DNA from 3 places in the Clostridium nitrophenolicum genome. Region 1 is predicted to be linked to each of the others. Evidence: riboswitches for the same ligand, from Rfam matches in the RefSeq annotation. Region 1 holds a riboswitch; each other region holds the start of a gene.

The links. A riboswitch is a leader RNA that binds a small molecule or an ion and turns the genes downstream of it on or off. The one in region 1 is predicted to bind cyclic di-GMP.
Region 2: another riboswitch for cyclic di-GMP. It lies ahead of ACZ5N4_RS06555 (hypothetical protein); the one in region 1 lies ahead of ACZ5N4_RS15540 (hypothetical protein).
Region 3: another riboswitch for cyclic di-GMP. It lies ahead of ACZ5N4_RS14365 (HD-GYP domain-containing protein); the one in region 1 lies ahead of ACZ5N4_RS15540 (hypothetical protein).

What each region holds. Positions count from the first base shown of each region.
Region 1 covers NZ_AP042469.1:3,263,770-3,269,323, forward strand. The annotation lists gene ACZ5N4_RS15525 (MerR family transcriptional regulator) at 1-362, opposite strand, end outside; gene ACZ5N4_RS15530 (helix-turn-helix domain-containing protein) at 856-1,083, opposite strand; gene ACZ5N4_RS15535 (RNA polymerase sigma factor) at 1,080-1,550, opposite strand; gene ACZ5N4_RS15540 (hypothetical protein) at 1,682-1,993, opposite strand; cyclic di-GMP riboswitch class I at 2,118-2,204, opposite strand; partial or broken gene ACZ5N4_RS15545 (GntR family transcriptional regulator) at 2,377-2,580, opposite strand; gene ACZ5N4_RS15550 (ABC transporter permease) at 2,715-3,479, opposite strand; gene ACZ5N4_RS15555 (ABC transporter permease) at 3,489-4,250, opposite strand; gene ACZ5N4_RS15560 (ABC transporter ATP-binding protein) at 4,243-5,166, opposite strand; gene ACZ5N4_RS15565 (sensor histidine kinase) at 5,289-5,554, opposite strand, start outside.
Region 2 covers NZ_AP042469.1:1,412,634-1,418,187, reverse strand. The annotation lists gene ACZ5N4_RS06560 (aldehyde dehydrogenase family protein) at 1-1,145, shown strand, start outside; cyclic di-GMP riboswitch class I at 1,216-1,303, shown strand; gene ACZ5N4_RS06555 (hypothetical protein) at 1,277-1,726, shown strand; gene ACZ5N4_RS06550 (YwqG family protein) at 1,857-2,594, opposite strand; gene ACZ5N4_RS06545 (4Fe-4S binding protein) at 2,954-3,622, opposite strand; gene ACZ5N4_RS06540 (LysR family transcriptional regulator) at 3,848-4,741, shown strand; gene ACZ5N4_RS06535 (RidA family protein) at 5,457-5,554, opposite strand, start outside.
Region 3 covers NZ_AP042469.1:3,023,227-3,028,780, forward strand. The annotation lists gene ACZ5N4_RS14350 (AraC family transcriptional regulator) at 1-489, shown strand, start outside; gene ACZ5N4_RS14355 (GGDEF domain-containing protein) at 607-1,467, opposite strand; gene ACZ5N4_RS14360 (hypothetical protein) at 1,464-1,814, opposite strand; gene ACZ5N4_RS14365 (HD-GYP domain-containing protein) at 2,017-2,691, opposite strand; cyclic di-GMP riboswitch class I at 2,786-2,874, opposite strand; gene ACZ5N4_RS14370 (DUF3267 domain-containing protein) at 3,006-3,518, opposite strand; gene ACZ5N4_RS14375 (hypothetical protein) at 3,734-4,477, shown strand; gene mnmA (tRNA 2-thiouridine(34) synthase MnmA) at 4,727-5,554, opposite strand, start outside.

The DNA.
Region 1 (5,554 bases):
TTTTTAATTGTCCAAACTTTCAGCATAGCAGCTGTATTATTTGCAATTTCAATTTCATGTTTTATTAACTCTATATATTCTTTTGTATAATACTCTCCTTTATCCCATTGCCGTTTCCCAGACGCCCACATTATTTTGTTTCCGGTATCTCTAATTCGTTTATTAAAAAATGGATAACCATATATACATCTACATATCTTAACCTGTAAAACATGAAGTTTAGTGAAAGAGCGATAATTATTATTTTTTCTCTGAGCTGGTGAAATATAACCTAAATGCTCATATAATCTTATTGTATTAGGATGTAAATCAAACATCTCAGCTAATTGTGATGTACTAAAGAATTCGTTGCTTCTTATCATATTTTCACCAGCTCCATAATGATTTTTTTATTATATAATAGCATAATTTAAATATTTATACTAAATAAACAAGCGAAAAATTTTAAATCCATTTATTTTGTGATAGTCAAATTTTCTTTTTTTCTAAAGTCAATATGAATTGTTAAATCTTCACGGATTTAGTCCTATTGTCAAGATACTTCACTGAAACAGACAGCAACACTTGATTTCCATTCCCGTTATGTACTGGATTTGTTAGTTCAAAAAATGTTTCTGATTTTATCTTCCTCTCCTGTGAAGATGATATACTTGCAGAAGTACCTAAAACAAAGGACTTCTACGTATTACTTCTTTGTATCAACACAATAGTCTCCGCATGTATTCCGCTTTATTCAGTTTTCAAGGAACAACGGCTTGTCAGCCTGTCAAAACACACTGTATGACAGTATGCTTTGATAGATTGGCAATAGTTTAAAAGAAATGAGCGCATGAGAAAATCACATGCCCTTTTCCCTTAAATCTCAAAATCCAGTATCATTTGTAACAATGCTGTTGTAAGATGTTCCTGCCTGTCCTTATCCACAACGTAGTATTTCTTCCCGTATTCATCTGAAAGAATCTTTGTAGACAACTTTGCTATGTAACCCTCGTAATGTTTCAAAATCTTTTGCATCGCCATAGCGTCACCTTCTGTAGCTGCTTTAATTGTGGTATATGGCAGGAGATTTTTTTGTTTCTTCACAGGTCTTCACCCTCCAATCGCCTTTTTAATGTTGCCAAAGCACTGATACGGCTGCGGTAAATAGTGCTACGGTTTTTTCCAAGTTCCAATGCTATTTCAGCGTCAGACATTTCTAGAAAGTAGAACATCAGAAGAATGTTCCGTTTTTCTTCCGGTAGGCTGTCCAAAGCATTTGCAACCGCTTCATTCCCGACCTCCACATGGAATTTCAGAATCAGATAATACTTACCGTCCAGATGGTAGGTATCTAAAGTTTGCAGATGGTTCAGTTCCTTTTTCGGCAGTTCGGAAAACGGGCATTCTTTACGAAATTTTCTTCCGGAAGAACGGCGGCAGTTACTTTGTGTGCGAATCATGACCTTTCTTGCCAAACAATCAAATTGGTACTGAATAGTTGTCTGGAAATCACGGTTGGCCTGTTCTGTCAGCTCCTTTACCGGAATGGAATTGAAAGAAGATGGCTTCATAGAATATCACCCCCTTTCCAGCCAGCAGGGAGAGAAACTTCGGTTTCTCTTGCCCCCTTTCGCACTGACTCTCACCGGAGAGGTGATATTTGTTGCGTTTTTCAGAAAATATTTTGAGATATTTTTGAGAATCAAAAAAGGCACACAAACAGACTGTTTTTATCTGCATGTGTGCCTTTTTCATTTTTCTTATGTATTATTAAAAAACATATAAATGTTTGCTTTTTCCTATAATAAAGGAATACTTTTTTTACATTATTAGAAATTGGATTTAACTGACCAATCATACTATTCATGGGCTTGCCCCCTTGTAACTGCCATAAACCTAAATAGATAACCCCCTGTTTATTCTCTGTATAAGCCAAACCGTTACAGCAAGGTAACGGTTCCTCCCTTAACTGCTGGCAGTTATATACACGCATAAAAATACCCGCCAAACTCATGTTTTTTTTATTTGGCGAGTAGTTCATTTTGACTTTCGTCTATAAAGGTTTCTTCTAAATATATTCTCACTAAATGAGCAAAAGGAAAACCTGCCGTAAAGGGCAGGTTTTATACGTAATTCTTTACAGTAGCTAGACTATCATCGTGCTTTGACACCTTAGATCCTCGGCTTTGCGTCCTTGTCTTTCGGCAAGTTTGCCCTTTGACTAAATTCTATTTTATTTTCAAAATCTTGATGAGGATATAGAAATAGCGCCTCGATAATCTGATTTTTGTCATATCCAAGTGCTTTCATTTCATGTAGAAAGCGCTGTATTGTAAGCCGAACCAGTTCCTGACGTCTGCACATAATCTTTTGTTGATCTTTAATCACTAAATAACCTTTTCCTTTGTGGCTTTCCACCAAGCCTTCATGCACCAAAGAAATCATGGCATGCTGTACTGTGTTCGCGTTTACGTGAACTTCGGACGCTATTTTTCGTACTGAAGGAATTGGCATACCTGGTGCCAGTTCACCAGATAAAATCATATTTTGAAAGTGATTATGTAATTGCAAATAAATGGGTATCTCACTGTTGATGTTCATTCCACTGTCCGTCCTCCTGTATCATCCTTTGGCCTGTATCCAGATTTATGACTTGATCCGCCAGCCCACACATACGCTCGGTGAAAGTTATGATTAGGAGTACAGCCATGTAATGTATATCATCCTTCTTATGATTACTTCCTGTGTTTTTTTCCTGCATTTTTCGCTACCGTAGTTTTATCCTCGAAGCCTTTCATACAAAGCAACATAACGATTGATAGTGCTACCATAATGAGTAGGACACCGATTTCTACAGAAAGATTAAACGTGAGTGTACCGTCTCCCGTAAACTTGATAATTCCAAGGCCAGCGGTAATAGGATAGTAATCAGTCAATGCTCTGCCTGCTATAAAAATGCCACAGAAACCGTAAACAAATGCTAATCCAGTCCCGGCAAGAAAGCCGTTTTGTTTTCTACTAAAAAAAATGATGATAGGCAACACAGCCAGATAACAGCAAAGTCCTAATCCAATGAGTTGAAAGAACGATTTCATTATAAGAACCGGAGACATATCTCCATGGCAGAACAGCGCACCTAAGACAAATGTACATAGAAAGCTAAAAAAACCGTACAATGCAGTAACAAGCCCAACTGTAATCACTTTTCCCGCCAATAATTTACGAAATGGAATCGGTACAGTCAACATATTTTTCAATGTATGATCCACATACTCACGGTTTATGATATAGCCTCCGATCAGAACAATCATAAACGGAAAAGCCATGCTGAAGTTATTCCATATGACGCTGTTTGTATAACTTTCATACTGCATTATTTCATTACCACTGTTCTGCTGGAAAGCGGCTAAAAGTGCTGAAAACAACACGGCTACAATGCCGACCCAAAGAATGCTGTAGCGCTTAAGCTTTTGAAATTCTGTAATAATTATATTAATCATAGTTTCCTCCTAATCTTCCTGCTTTTTAAATATGAATGAAATCAGCAGGACTGATATTACCGCTATTAAGAACAGTATGCCTGCACAAACCGGAGTGGACAGCATATAGGGTTTTCTCATTGCAAGATATTCCGCGGTAAGTCCGCTCCAATAGGATGTCCACCAGCGCATAATGACTGGTGCGGGCAACACGGTAATAAGAGCATTGTTAGAAGCGAATTTTAACATGTTAAGTGATATGCCAAAATTTAAGATAGAATAAATAAAGGCAATTAAAATGGAAAAAATATAGCTTTTGTTGAAATAGACAATGAGAATAACCACGGGAAGGACTGAAACAAACAGCATAATGCCAAGGATGGCACTTAGTCCTAATTTAAAAGCAACTCCTTCCACAGCACCCACAACTAGTCCGCCGATGATTGTAGCTCCTAAGCCAGCTATGGAATATAATACTGCAACAATCAAAAGCACTGACAACTTTGCTGCTACAAGTTTGGTTTTGGGAACCGGTACGGTCATCAGGTTTTTTAACATGTCACTATCTCTTTCCATGAAGAACAGAATGCTTGCCACTACACTTAGTACGCATGGTAAAAGGAGAAAATCTCCGAACGTAACGACCAGCTTAAAAAGCTGTTCAAAATGCAGACTGTCTTTTGCTGCTAATGCGGTCAGGGGGATAGGAAAAAGGCAGGCCGCTAACATACAAAATAAAATAAACTTCTGCCGTTTGATTTTGGCAAATTCGCAAATAATTAAATCAAGCAATTCCCTCACCTCCGGTGACATGTTTGAAATAATCTTCTAAGGTATCATTTTGGGTATGCGCTTCTGATATATTGAGGCCACTTTCAATCCATTTACGAGTAATAGCGGCCACTTCTATTTCCGTATCGTAAAGTCGCAAATTATGGTCGTCATCAATATGAAAATTGGATGTATGAAAGTCAGCCTCCAAAATCCGGGAAGCCTGGGACGTGTCCGTAACGATGAAATGAACATATCTGCTGTTTTTTTTCTCTAATTCTTCCAAGCTTTCTTCTTCCAGCAAAACACCGTGATCAATGATACCAATATCGTCCGCCAACAGGGCCATTTCAGACAAAATATGGCTAGAAATTAATATAGTTTTACCTTGTTCCGTACTAAGCCGCTTTATGAAATCACGGACTTCCACTATACCGATGGGATCAAGTCCGTTGATAGGCTCGTCCAAGATCAGAAGCTCCGGATCATGTAAAATAGCATTTGCAATACCAAGCCGTTGCTTCATACCAAGCGAATACTGTGAAAACAGTTTTTTATCCTTATAAGGCAGTCCCACCACATCCAATACGTTTTTAATGGCATTGCTGCCCGGTACTCCACGGAGCCTCGCCATAATCTTAAGGTTTTCCGTGCCTGTGAGGTTAGGATAAAAGCCCGGCGATTCAATCAGGTTGCCAATTCGGGAAAGAATTTTCTTTTCATTCGTACGCATATTTTTGCCGAAAATACGTACTTCGCCAGATGTAGGACTTGTCAGCCCCAGCAGCATTTTCATAGTGGTAGTTTTTCCTGCACCGTTGCGTCCTAGTAGACCGTAAATTCTGCCTTTCTTCACATGGATACTTAAATTGGCAACACTCTTTTGTTCACCGTACTGCTTTGTCAAATTATTAGTTTCAATTACAAAATCACTCAAGATGTAAAATCCTCCTTTATTTTTATAAATCTAATTTTATCCCCTCAACCTTGCATGAACCTTGCACGAACCTTGAATTAACCTTGAATCTTACGAGAGAAGTAAAAAAACCTGCCTTTCATTCAGCAGGTTTTTTCGTCAACCAGTGGAAATCGTACGATAAATTCTGTTTGTTGATACGGTTCGCTTTGGACTGAAATCGAACCGCCCATCTTTTCCACAAGCTGCTGCACAATGGACAGCCCTAAGCCACTTCCTTTTTGAGAGCGTGCCGTATCACATTTATAAAGCCGCTCAAAAACATGCGGCAGATCCTGCTTGGAAATTCCCTTACCATCGTCTGCAACAGAAATCATTACACCAACGGTAAGGAGAGAAATCTTGATTT
Region 2 (5,554 bases), 1.9 Mb from region 1:
GTGCTACAGCCAAGGCTGCAGACTTTAGAACTCAGATCTCAGCTGATAGTTTCCTTTTAGCAAAAGAAGCAATGGAGGCTTTTGAATTTACTAAGTATATTGGGAAAGCAAAGGTTGTTCTTGACCCTTTGGGTGTCATTGCTGCGATTACGCCCTGGAACGCAAACAATTCTCAGATAGCTATAAAAGTTGCTACAGCCATATCGGCAGGCTGCACGATAGTTGTGAAGGCCAGTGAATTCTCCTCCATTCAGACTCAAATATTGGCTGAATGCTTCAATGATGCTGGACTGCCTGCCGGTGTAGTTAATATTGTATATGGGTTGGGAACTTCGGTTGGTGCTGAATTATCCCGTAATCCGGATATTGCAATGATCTCATTTACAGGCTCTGTGAATACCGCAAAAGCTATACAGCATAGTGCTGTTGATACAATGAAAAGAGTAGTTCTGGAATTGGGAGGCAAATCAGCAAATATCATTCTCGATGATGCTGACTTGACAAAAGCGATTCCTCGTGCAGTTACGAGTTGTTTTGGAAATCATGGGCAAATGTGTATTGCCGGCAGCAGATTGCTGGTACCAGAACATAGGCTTGATGAAGTGAAAGAACTCATTAAAGTGGCTGTCGAGAATACTAAGGTAGGCTATCCATGGGAAAAGGACACCTTCATTGGTCCAATGATGAATGAAAATCAATACAGACGAGTTCAGCGATATATCAAAATTGGTATAGAGGAAGGTGCGGATCTAGTAATTGGTGGGGAAGGACACCCAAAAGGTTTAGAGAAAGGTTATTTTGTAAAACCAACAGTTTTTGCAAATGTAACCAGAGATATGACGATTGCTAGAGAAGAAATATTTGGACCCGTGCTATCTATTTTAACGTATAGAACAGAGGAAGAAGCGATAGAAATTGCAAACGATACAGAGTATGGCTTAGGGGCATATATAAGTTCCTCTAACATAGAAAAAGCGAACCAAATTGCTTCTCAGCTTGTTGCCGGAACAGTTTACATTAATGATGTTATTCTCGAAATGAGGGCTCCATATGGTGGCTTTAAGCAATCTGGAATCGGCCGAGAGGGTGGCATATATGGCCTCGAAGAATATCTTGAGCCTAAAACCATAATGATTTCTGATTAAGCATTACGTAACTACACTCTGGAAATTGTTTCTCTATTATAGAAGGAATAGATATAATCCATCACATAATAAAATCCAGGAGCAAATCCACCTAAAGGTGGAGACGCAAAGCCATAGGGTCTAAGGCACTTTTGTGCTATGATAGCCTGGCTGCCGGAAATCATGAAAAGGTAGCATCATTTACAGATGTGAGTATTTATGAAAACCATACACAGCCCTATCCGCAAGAGGGTATTGAAAATAATACGGAACAGTCATCAATTATCAACAGGTTTCCAGCCCTGGTGACTGAGTTTAATGATGATAAGCTGACAGGGAGATTTGCGTGGATTGAATCAATTGTTGATCCGGTATTGGTCGCTAAACTAAAAAAGCTCTCATCAGATGACTTGGAACTCCTGACTTTTATGGTGATTGAGGGACACAGTCAGGGAGATTGTAGAATAAAAAAACTGCACACTCTCACCTTAAATGAGAATGTGCAGTTTCTTACATTCCTATATTTATTTGATACTTTTCACACTACATTCTCAAAACGTAGTATATTCCTAATAAATATTTTCGATTCAACTTTTTTATAAATAATTAAACTTTTTTCAAAACGGTTAAACTTTTTTATAAAGCTACATTTATCTTTGAAGAATATAACTCTCTCAAATGTAAATTATAGAACAATATCCTGGAAATCTTCATTTATAGAAATTGGCTTTTTTAACCTGCATCAGCCTTAAGCGAGCTGAAGTCCAAATTCTTAAGGTGTTCACGTTGGATAAATACCATCAATTTATCGCCGTCATGCCAACACCATTCAAGGTTGTCGTCTGAACTAATTGTCAACAGTGAAATCCATTCTGTTCCAGGTGTTGGATCATAAGCTAGTGTACAATGTGATGGGTACCCTAGAAGGTAGTCAGAACTTTTATGTAAAGATTCGCGTATTTCGCTGTAAATGTCATTTTCTTCTTCATCGAAAGGCCAGTTCTTCACTTGGTATTCATCATACGGAATGTCAATCGTTGGGGAAAACTCAATAACAGTTGCCTTACCAACAATAGAATTAGGTGGCATAATAGTCTCTAGGTTTGTAGTCTCTGGAGTAAATATTACGTGAATATATCCTTCATCCCAAGTTTCCAAATAACACTCTCCTTCAGAATCATCTACAACGAAAAGGCTGAGAAGTCCACTTTTTGGAAGACTCGTTTCTGTACTTGTAATTTCTGAAAAATTGATTTGACCAAGAAAACGGTATGGTTTCATATTATATGTAGGCCATTCAGTGCCTACTGGCAAATCAGGTGCGCCTCCAAAGCGACTACAGCCCAAATATGGCTGGCTATTTCCATTTTTTAAAATATCAATTGCTGGACGTATAACTTGTATGAAAAATTCCTTATGTTTTGAAACATCTGACTGTATTACTATCTCTAAAAATTTGTCAATATTCATGATAACCTCCTAAAACTTCTTAGTTTGATTGTACTTTAGAGTGAAGATTGTTATTTTCTTAAATTTGTTCTTTATATCAGACTAGGAATCAGTAAATTCTATGCATCCATGCCAGCCCAATAAAACACCATGCATTACACAACAAGATAGTATCCTACATGTATAACAAAAGCCGCATAGAGTAAGACTTTTAGCTTGTTGTGGATTTAACTGGTGGAGGCAAAGCGTGACCTTTAAAACCCACTACTTAAACTCATTATTTCATTTTCCGTCAACTAGTTGTCTCTTGTACCATCCCTGCATATTTTAAATAGTGTTGCTATTCTTTTATTCAGTAGCAAAGAACTAAGAATAATTAATTATATTTTTGAGAATGGACATACTTTTCTACAAGTGTAACACGAATATATAGTTCCTCCACCAGGTGTTGAGGTACCGCATACTTGTCTACATCTTTTTTGATTTATTGTAATACCATCTAATGCAGATTGAGGGCATGATTTTAGACAAATATTACACCTTTCAATACATAAGTTGTGTGCTAAAGCATCTGAAGTTAATTCTTTATTTGTAATTACTGCTCCAAGATAAAGTCTATTACCATATTTTTGATTTATTAATAAGGTATTTTTACCAATGCAGCCCATACCACATGCTTGAGCTGCATGTTTTAGTGATAATATTCCTCTACCATGTTTATTTTCAGAATCCCAATATTCATAAGGTTCATCTGTTGGAATGGGAATTGCCTTGTAACCTTGTGATTCAATATAAAAAGAAAGCTTAATAGAAATATCGTCTAATAGTTGAAATATTTTATTTCTTACAAATGTATAAGGTGCTTTAGTATTTGCATCAAACAAGCTTGCTGAAAAATGCTTTCCAATTGATATAACTGACTTTGCTTCAGGATAAATATCTAGAGGATGAAAGCCTTTTGGAGCATCATTAAATCTATCTATACTTCCGATCCCACATACATCAGCACCTAATGAATAAGTTAAATTTTTAATATAATTGCTATCCATAAATTATCTTTAGTGAGGTTACATTATAGGTACTATAATCCCACTAAAATTCACTTCCTTTCTTTTTATTAGTTTTTTTGCATGAATTGATTTTATTCTTCTTTTTACTATCCTATGAAAAATTAACTTGAATTTGATTTTATACTAGTGTATCATAAAAAACATATGTTGATAAGTCGATTATTTTAATTGATTTAATCGTTTTTTACGATTGGTGGTGTTTTTTTGGATATTAAACAGCTTCAAACATTTATTGTATTAACAAGATTGCTGAATTTTAGAGCAGCCGCTGAAGAACTTAATTATTCTCAGTCCACTGTTTCAGATCATATAAGAAATTTGGAACAAGAGCTTGGTGTAAAGCTTTTTGAACGACTTGGCAAAAAAGTATTTTTAAATGAAGAAGGGAAAAGGTTAATTTCTCCGGCACAAAAAATGATTCAAAATGCTGAAGAAATACATGAATTATTCAATAAAGGTGAAAAAGTTCAGGGCAACTTAAGAATAGGAGCTGCAGAAACTTTATGTGCCTTTTGGCTTCCACCACTACTTAAAGAATATAGCAAAATTCACCCTAAAGTTCGGATAACACTGAAGATGGCAGATTGTCTTGAATTCCGTGAACTACTGGAGAAAAATATTATTGATGTTGCATTTAGTCTTCATGATGAATCTAAAAGAAAAGATCTTTTTCAAATTGATATTTTTGATGATTCCACTGTTTTTGTTGCAACACCAGACCATCCTTTTTCTAATTCTAAGAAAATTACTATGAGTGAATTGGAAAACCAATCCTTTATTCTTATTGAGTCTGAAAGTGGTTACAGCATGGAATTGAAAAAAAGATTTCAAAAGCAAAACGTGAAAGTGGATTCTATTATGGAACTTGATAGCATAGAAACCATAAAACAGTGCGTTAAAGAGGGGCTAGGTATAAGCTTTTTACCAAGAATAGCTGTTGATAAGGAAATTAAAAATGGTGAGCTTGTGATGCTCCCAGTAGAAACCGATAATATTTTAATACATGCTAAAATGATATATCATGCAAACAAGTGGATGTCAGCACCTCTTGAGGCTTTAAAGGATATTGTGTTATTAAAAGCTGAAAAACAAATGTAAATTGCGAGACAACTGCTCATTATGTAAAACCAACAATAAATAGACAGTGTAAAGCTAATTTTTAAATAATTTCACTGATTTAATATAGCTGGTGGTGCTACCCTCACCAACCAAAAAACACAACCGCCTGTAAGCAGCTGTTTAAGCCACCTACAGGCGGTTCGTGGATTTCATGATGGAGGCGAGCCTCATTTCCACCCTATATGAAGAACATATTCTTTATTTCAACTTCCGATTATTAGCCTAATGAGAATTACTACATTTTGTTCAATTATATGGATAATGTGAAGTTCAATTCTACTAAAAAGCCTCACATTACGTATGATACGGTTCACCGTAACGGTTATAACGTAGACTTTTTAAAATCTAAATACTATAACAGCAAACTATTACCTCACAATTACTATCATTAACGAACTTCACAAAAGTATCCAAACTCAAAGTTTAGGTGTCACCCTCTATAAAAATTCAATCGCATAGATTCGCAGGCTAACCCAGTTTTTTTTGTTATGCCCGGAAACTAAAAAAGCATCAAGATTTCTGCCATAATCGGCTAAAATCTCGATGCTTTTTCATCTGCGCTGTTAAAAAACGGAAGCTGTCTCAATTTTCATTTGAGACAGCCCCTTTTTATGATTAGGATATGCGATTTCGCATTCACCGTCGGCATTAACAAGTAATTTTGATAGTTCCTGTATTTACAAACAAATGCCTGTTATGCTTTTGGAGCTGTTCCTTCAGCGTTTGATACAACTGCATCAATTTGGATTAAAGCATCTTTAGGTAAAGCTGATACGCCAACTGTTCTTCGTG
Region 3 (5,554 bases), 240 kb from region 1:
CAAAAGTTTAATTTAGTTGGTATCAAACATAAAATATTAAGTAAGTCTGGTATTAGAACGGCAAATGCTTATGGAAGAGATTTTTTTTATAATCATAAGAGCAAAATTGTTAATGCTATAAATCCTCAGATATACTTTGGATATACGGATTGGAGTGGAAATGATAATGGTTTTATTTACTATACTCCAGCTGTACAAGTATCCGACTCTACTAACCTGCCAGAAGGAATGACGTACATTTCCATACCAGCTCATAAGTATGTAGTTTTCCGCTTTGTTGGATTTTTCCGACCAGATGATATTAATGGAAGACATGTAGGAAGGTTACTGGTCCAATTATATTCTAAATGGATTTTTAGGTCAGGTTATAAGTTTGCTGATACCTTTAGATTCGAGTATATTGATACATCTATTTCAAAGAATAGCTATTGTGAGTTATATGTATATCAGCCTATAGAGGATATACATAATGGTACAATCTCACATTAAAAAGAGCATGTATAGATTATATATATATCTATACATGCTTTAATAATTTAAAAATAAAAAAGCTAGATAGTTTATCCAACTTTTCATGTTACCATATAATATAATCTTAAAACATAGCTACGCAGATTCATATATACTATCTGTATTAGCAATAATTAAATGTTCTTCATTATTTTTAGCTTTTGTAGAAGCCAAGCTAGCTGCATTTACCATCTTATATACAAGTGAAATTATATTATCATCTATAGTCCTGTTCTCTTTTGCTGCAGATACTCCAACTGAAATAGTAACATCTATATTATCAGTAAAGGTATTTGAAGAAACAATTTTTATCAAATATCTTGCTAGATCAATAGATTTATCTATTGAATAAGGAGTTAAAACAATGAATTCATCTCCTGCAAATCTTGATAAAAAAGTATCTTTAGGGGTATTGTCCTTTAAAATTTTGCTTAATTCCTCTAATACTATATCTCCCTGAATATGTCCATATTTTTTATTGATATATCCAAAGTTATTTAAATCAATAAAAATAATAGCAGGAGTTATTCCTTCCTTTATTAGCTTTAGGATATTATAATATATGTAATCACTCTTGTATAAACCTGTTAAGAGGTCTATATGCTTACCTAATTCTTTATAAAGCTGATTTTTTATTAGCATTCCCAATAGCCTATTATCATCTCTAACTAATAAAACATCTTCTCCGCTTTTATCAAAGATCTCTTTTGCCTTCCACATATATGTATTGCTGTTTATATATATAATAGAGCTTGTCATAGCATCAGCCACAAGTCTATTAGGATGTGCTTTAAATAAATTTTTATATGTTAACACGCCAACAGTTTCATTATTTTCTACAACCAAAAAATAGTGACAATCACTATCCAAAATCAAATCTTGAATTTTTTGAATACTGTCACATGCATTTATAGTTACATAATTTGAAGATATTATATCTGATATGTTTCCTATCATATATCTATAGACCTGCTAACCTGAAGCACAATATTTACTTGTACTTTTATTATCATCGAAGGTGTAGCAATTCTTCCTCCTTCTTCTAAGACTAATGGTATTAATTTTTCCTTAGGTAGAATATTGAGCAAAGATTTTCTAATTACAACAGCCTCAATTGCATCGTGATCAATTCTAATAATGTCATACTGATCTGGCGACAGAGCATCTGCCATTCTTCTTGCGCCCTCTGGCCCTATTGGAGCTTTTTTACCAACAATTAAAACATCTTGCATTGGAGGCATTTCAAATTCTGATAATCTCATAGATATTTCTGCCTTTTTTGTGCTTTCAATATAACCACTCATAGCATACACTCCTCTTAATGACTAGATAATACTTAACTGCAACCTTTATATTGATTATTTTACATTTATTTTATATTTTTTATTCACATAATGGTATTATAGTATTTTATATGCTACATTACAAGGTAAAATTTGGATTAAAAGATCAATTATTGTACCTCACTTTGCAAGTAATGTCGAACTACAAAATTCATTTTTCTAATCAAATATCATTATATAAGATATCCATAAATATATCTACCAGCTCAGGATTAAATTGCTTTCCCTTTTCTCTAATTAATATTTCCTTAGCTGAATTTTGTGAAATAGATTTCCTGTATATCCGATCTGATGTTAAAGCATCAAAGGTATCTGCAATTGCAATAATTTGAGAAGCAAGTGGAATTTCATCATCTTTTAAACCGTCAGGATAACCAGTTCCGTCCCATCTTTCATGATGACTTCTTATTATATCACTTAAATCTTCACAGAATTTAATGTTCATTATTATTTTTTCGCCAATAATTGAATGCTTTTTAATCTCCTCATATTCTTCTACTGTCAGCTTATCTGGTTTCTTTAATATTGAATCATCTATACCTATTTTTCCTACATCATGCAATATAGATGCTAAATGAATTTTCAACTTTTCTTCCTCTGATATTGGTAGTATTTCACAAATTGTATTGGCGTAGAATGCCACATTCTTTGAATGTTCCCACGTATAAAAGTCTTTTCCGTAAATCAAACTTGCTAGCATTTCTGCTTCCATGATATGTACTCCTATAATAGGACTTATATATTGGCCTATCACTTCGTCCTCCCGAAAAGAAATATTATTGTATGTGCCATATATATTACAGCCACATTCTTTAAAGCTCATAAAATTATTTTTCATAACATTACCTCACCTACGAAATATTAAAGGCACCTAAAATAATTTTAGGTGCCTAATAGATTATGTTATATGTAAATACAACATAAAATTACATTTCGGCAACCTGGCAATCATAGGATTAACTATTCCCTTAGACCCATAGCTTTGCGACCTTACCTTTCAATAAGTGTGCTATTGTCGATATAAAATATATATTAAAAATTAGCATTAATAATTGTATCAATTTGCTACATTATAGTATATATTGGAGTTATTTGTATAATTTTGAAAACAATATTTTAATTATAATATATATACTATATTATTACAATAGTTTACTTAATAACATCAAATCCATATTCCCTGTCTATTATTTTACTATCATAACTACATCTGCATAAAACAAAAGCCATATATATATCTCCTATGCTTCCTATTAAATTAAAAAAATAGATTAAACCACCAATCCAAGGTGGAAATAGCGTAGAAGCAATAGATATTACTACTACTGGAGATAAAAGTACTATTAAAAACTTATTTCTATCAATAGGCATGCTTGATACCTCTTGTGTATATGCATAAATTATTTTAATTCCATATTTTACTTTGCCACCAAAGAGTTTAAATGTTATACCATGAATTAATTCATGGATTGTGCAAATTAGTATCATTGTCAATGCAGCTATAATATAAAAATTAAATAATGGATTGTCTGTAGGATAACTTATTACACCTCTTGATAAAAAATTATTTAATATTACATCTAGTATTTTTCCCATAGACTCAGTTAGCATTATAGCTACTAGTAAACATATTAAATGAGTTTTCCATGTAATTTTAAATGACATGATATCACCTCATTATAATATTTTACATGTTTTATATTTTTATACATTATTTTCTTAGAAATTCAAGTCATTTCAATGGTTTTATTTAATTATTAAATTCTTATTTGGCCATAAAAAACATACTTTTCACAATTCTATTATGAAAAATTTGGTTATATTTTTGAAAACTTGTCCATACTAATATAATAAAATAACATATAGAGAGGATGTTTTAATTGAGTACGAATGTTAAGAAAGTAATGTTAACAATTCTTATAATAATTGATCTTATTGCTATAAGATATGCAAATGTATATGGCAAAGCTAGTACTGCTAGTCAAATATATAATAATGTTAAAAGCAATCAAGTAGCATCCATGGATGCAATAAAAAATATTAATACTAAAAATATAGGCCAAGCCAAACTAGCAACAATAAAGCAAGAAGCTAAACAAGAAGTTAAAAATCAACCGGAACAAATTCCTATTAATAAAGAAAGTAATTCTCAAACTGAACAAAATAAAATTACTGAAGATAATAATCAACAGTCTGACTTAAATAAATCTGAAGCTGCAGAAAAAAATGCTGAGAAAAATAAGGAAAATAATCCTTCAAATAAAAAACAACTTTCACGTGGCGGCAGCCTAGAGACAAATAGTTTAGGAGATGAAATAGATATTGTTTTAACTTTCTATACAAGCCTTGCAGAAGAAAATGGCGGATACGCCGGTATTAATTGCACAGGTGGAAAGCTTACTCCAGGAATGGTTGCAAATAATGTGCTTCCTCTTGGAACAGAGATTTATACAAGTGAGTTTGGTACCTTAACTGTAGCCGACAGAGGTGGAAACAATTTTGATACTATACATAGACTTGATGTATTCATAGCTAGAAATGACGGAGAAAGTGACTGGGAATATAAGAAAAGGGTAAATAATATGGGTAAAGTAAAAATTAAAGGCTATATGGCAAAGCACTAGGTTTATCTATGGGTCTTAGCGAAGGATTGCAGAAAAGACTTAGAACTTAGATAGTGGTGAAAAGCCTAAATGGCTTTTCACGAGCGGCTTATCAATTAGCATTGATAAGTTGGTCCGACTGAGCGTAGCGAGTTTATCTAAGTATTAGTCTTTTCTGTAATACAAGCTTTAGACTCATTAAGAAGTATTTATGCAACCAGGAACTGTAAATATATTCCGGGGTATAAGTTAACTTTCGGCCTTATAACCCTATATAATTTCGTCTATAATTCCTCCACCAACTAAGTATTCTTTATTATAGAATACTACAGATTGCCCCTTTGTTATGGCACGTTGTTTATTTTCAAATTTAACCTTTACTCTGCCATCTTCAAGTGGAGTTATCCATGCTTTTCCTGGTTTAGCGGAGTATCTTATTTTAGCCTCAACTTCCATAGTATCTTCTAATTTATCAAAAGGAATAAAGTTTATATCCTTAGCTATTAATTCTGTATTAAATATATCCTCTTCACTACCAAGAACAACAGTATTGGTAAGTGGGTTTATGTCAGTTACGAATACAGGCGTGCCAAGCGCTATACCAAGGCCTTTTCTTTGACCTATTGTATAGTACACTATGCCCTTATGCTTTCCTAAAATATTTCCTTGTTTATCTACAAAATATCCTTCTCTGACTTTACCTGGAACCTGCTTTTTTATATAAGAACCATGGTCATTGTCAGGAATAAAGCATATTTCTTCACTGTCTTTTTTATTATGAACAAGTAATCCTATTTCCTTAGCAATCTCTCTTATTTTATCTTTCTTATATAATCCACATGGCATTAATGTATGAGCTAATTGGAACTGAGTTAAGTTATATAGCGCATAAGTCTGATCTTTTCTATCATCCTCAGATCTTCTAAGCAAATATCTATCCTCTACTTTTTCTATAGTTGCATAATGTCCTGTAGCAACATACTCAGCACCTAAATCCATAGCTTTTTTTAGCAGTGCATCAAATTTAATATACTTATTACATGCGACACATGGATTTGGGGTTCTTCCTTCCATATATTCATCGATAAAATAATCTAT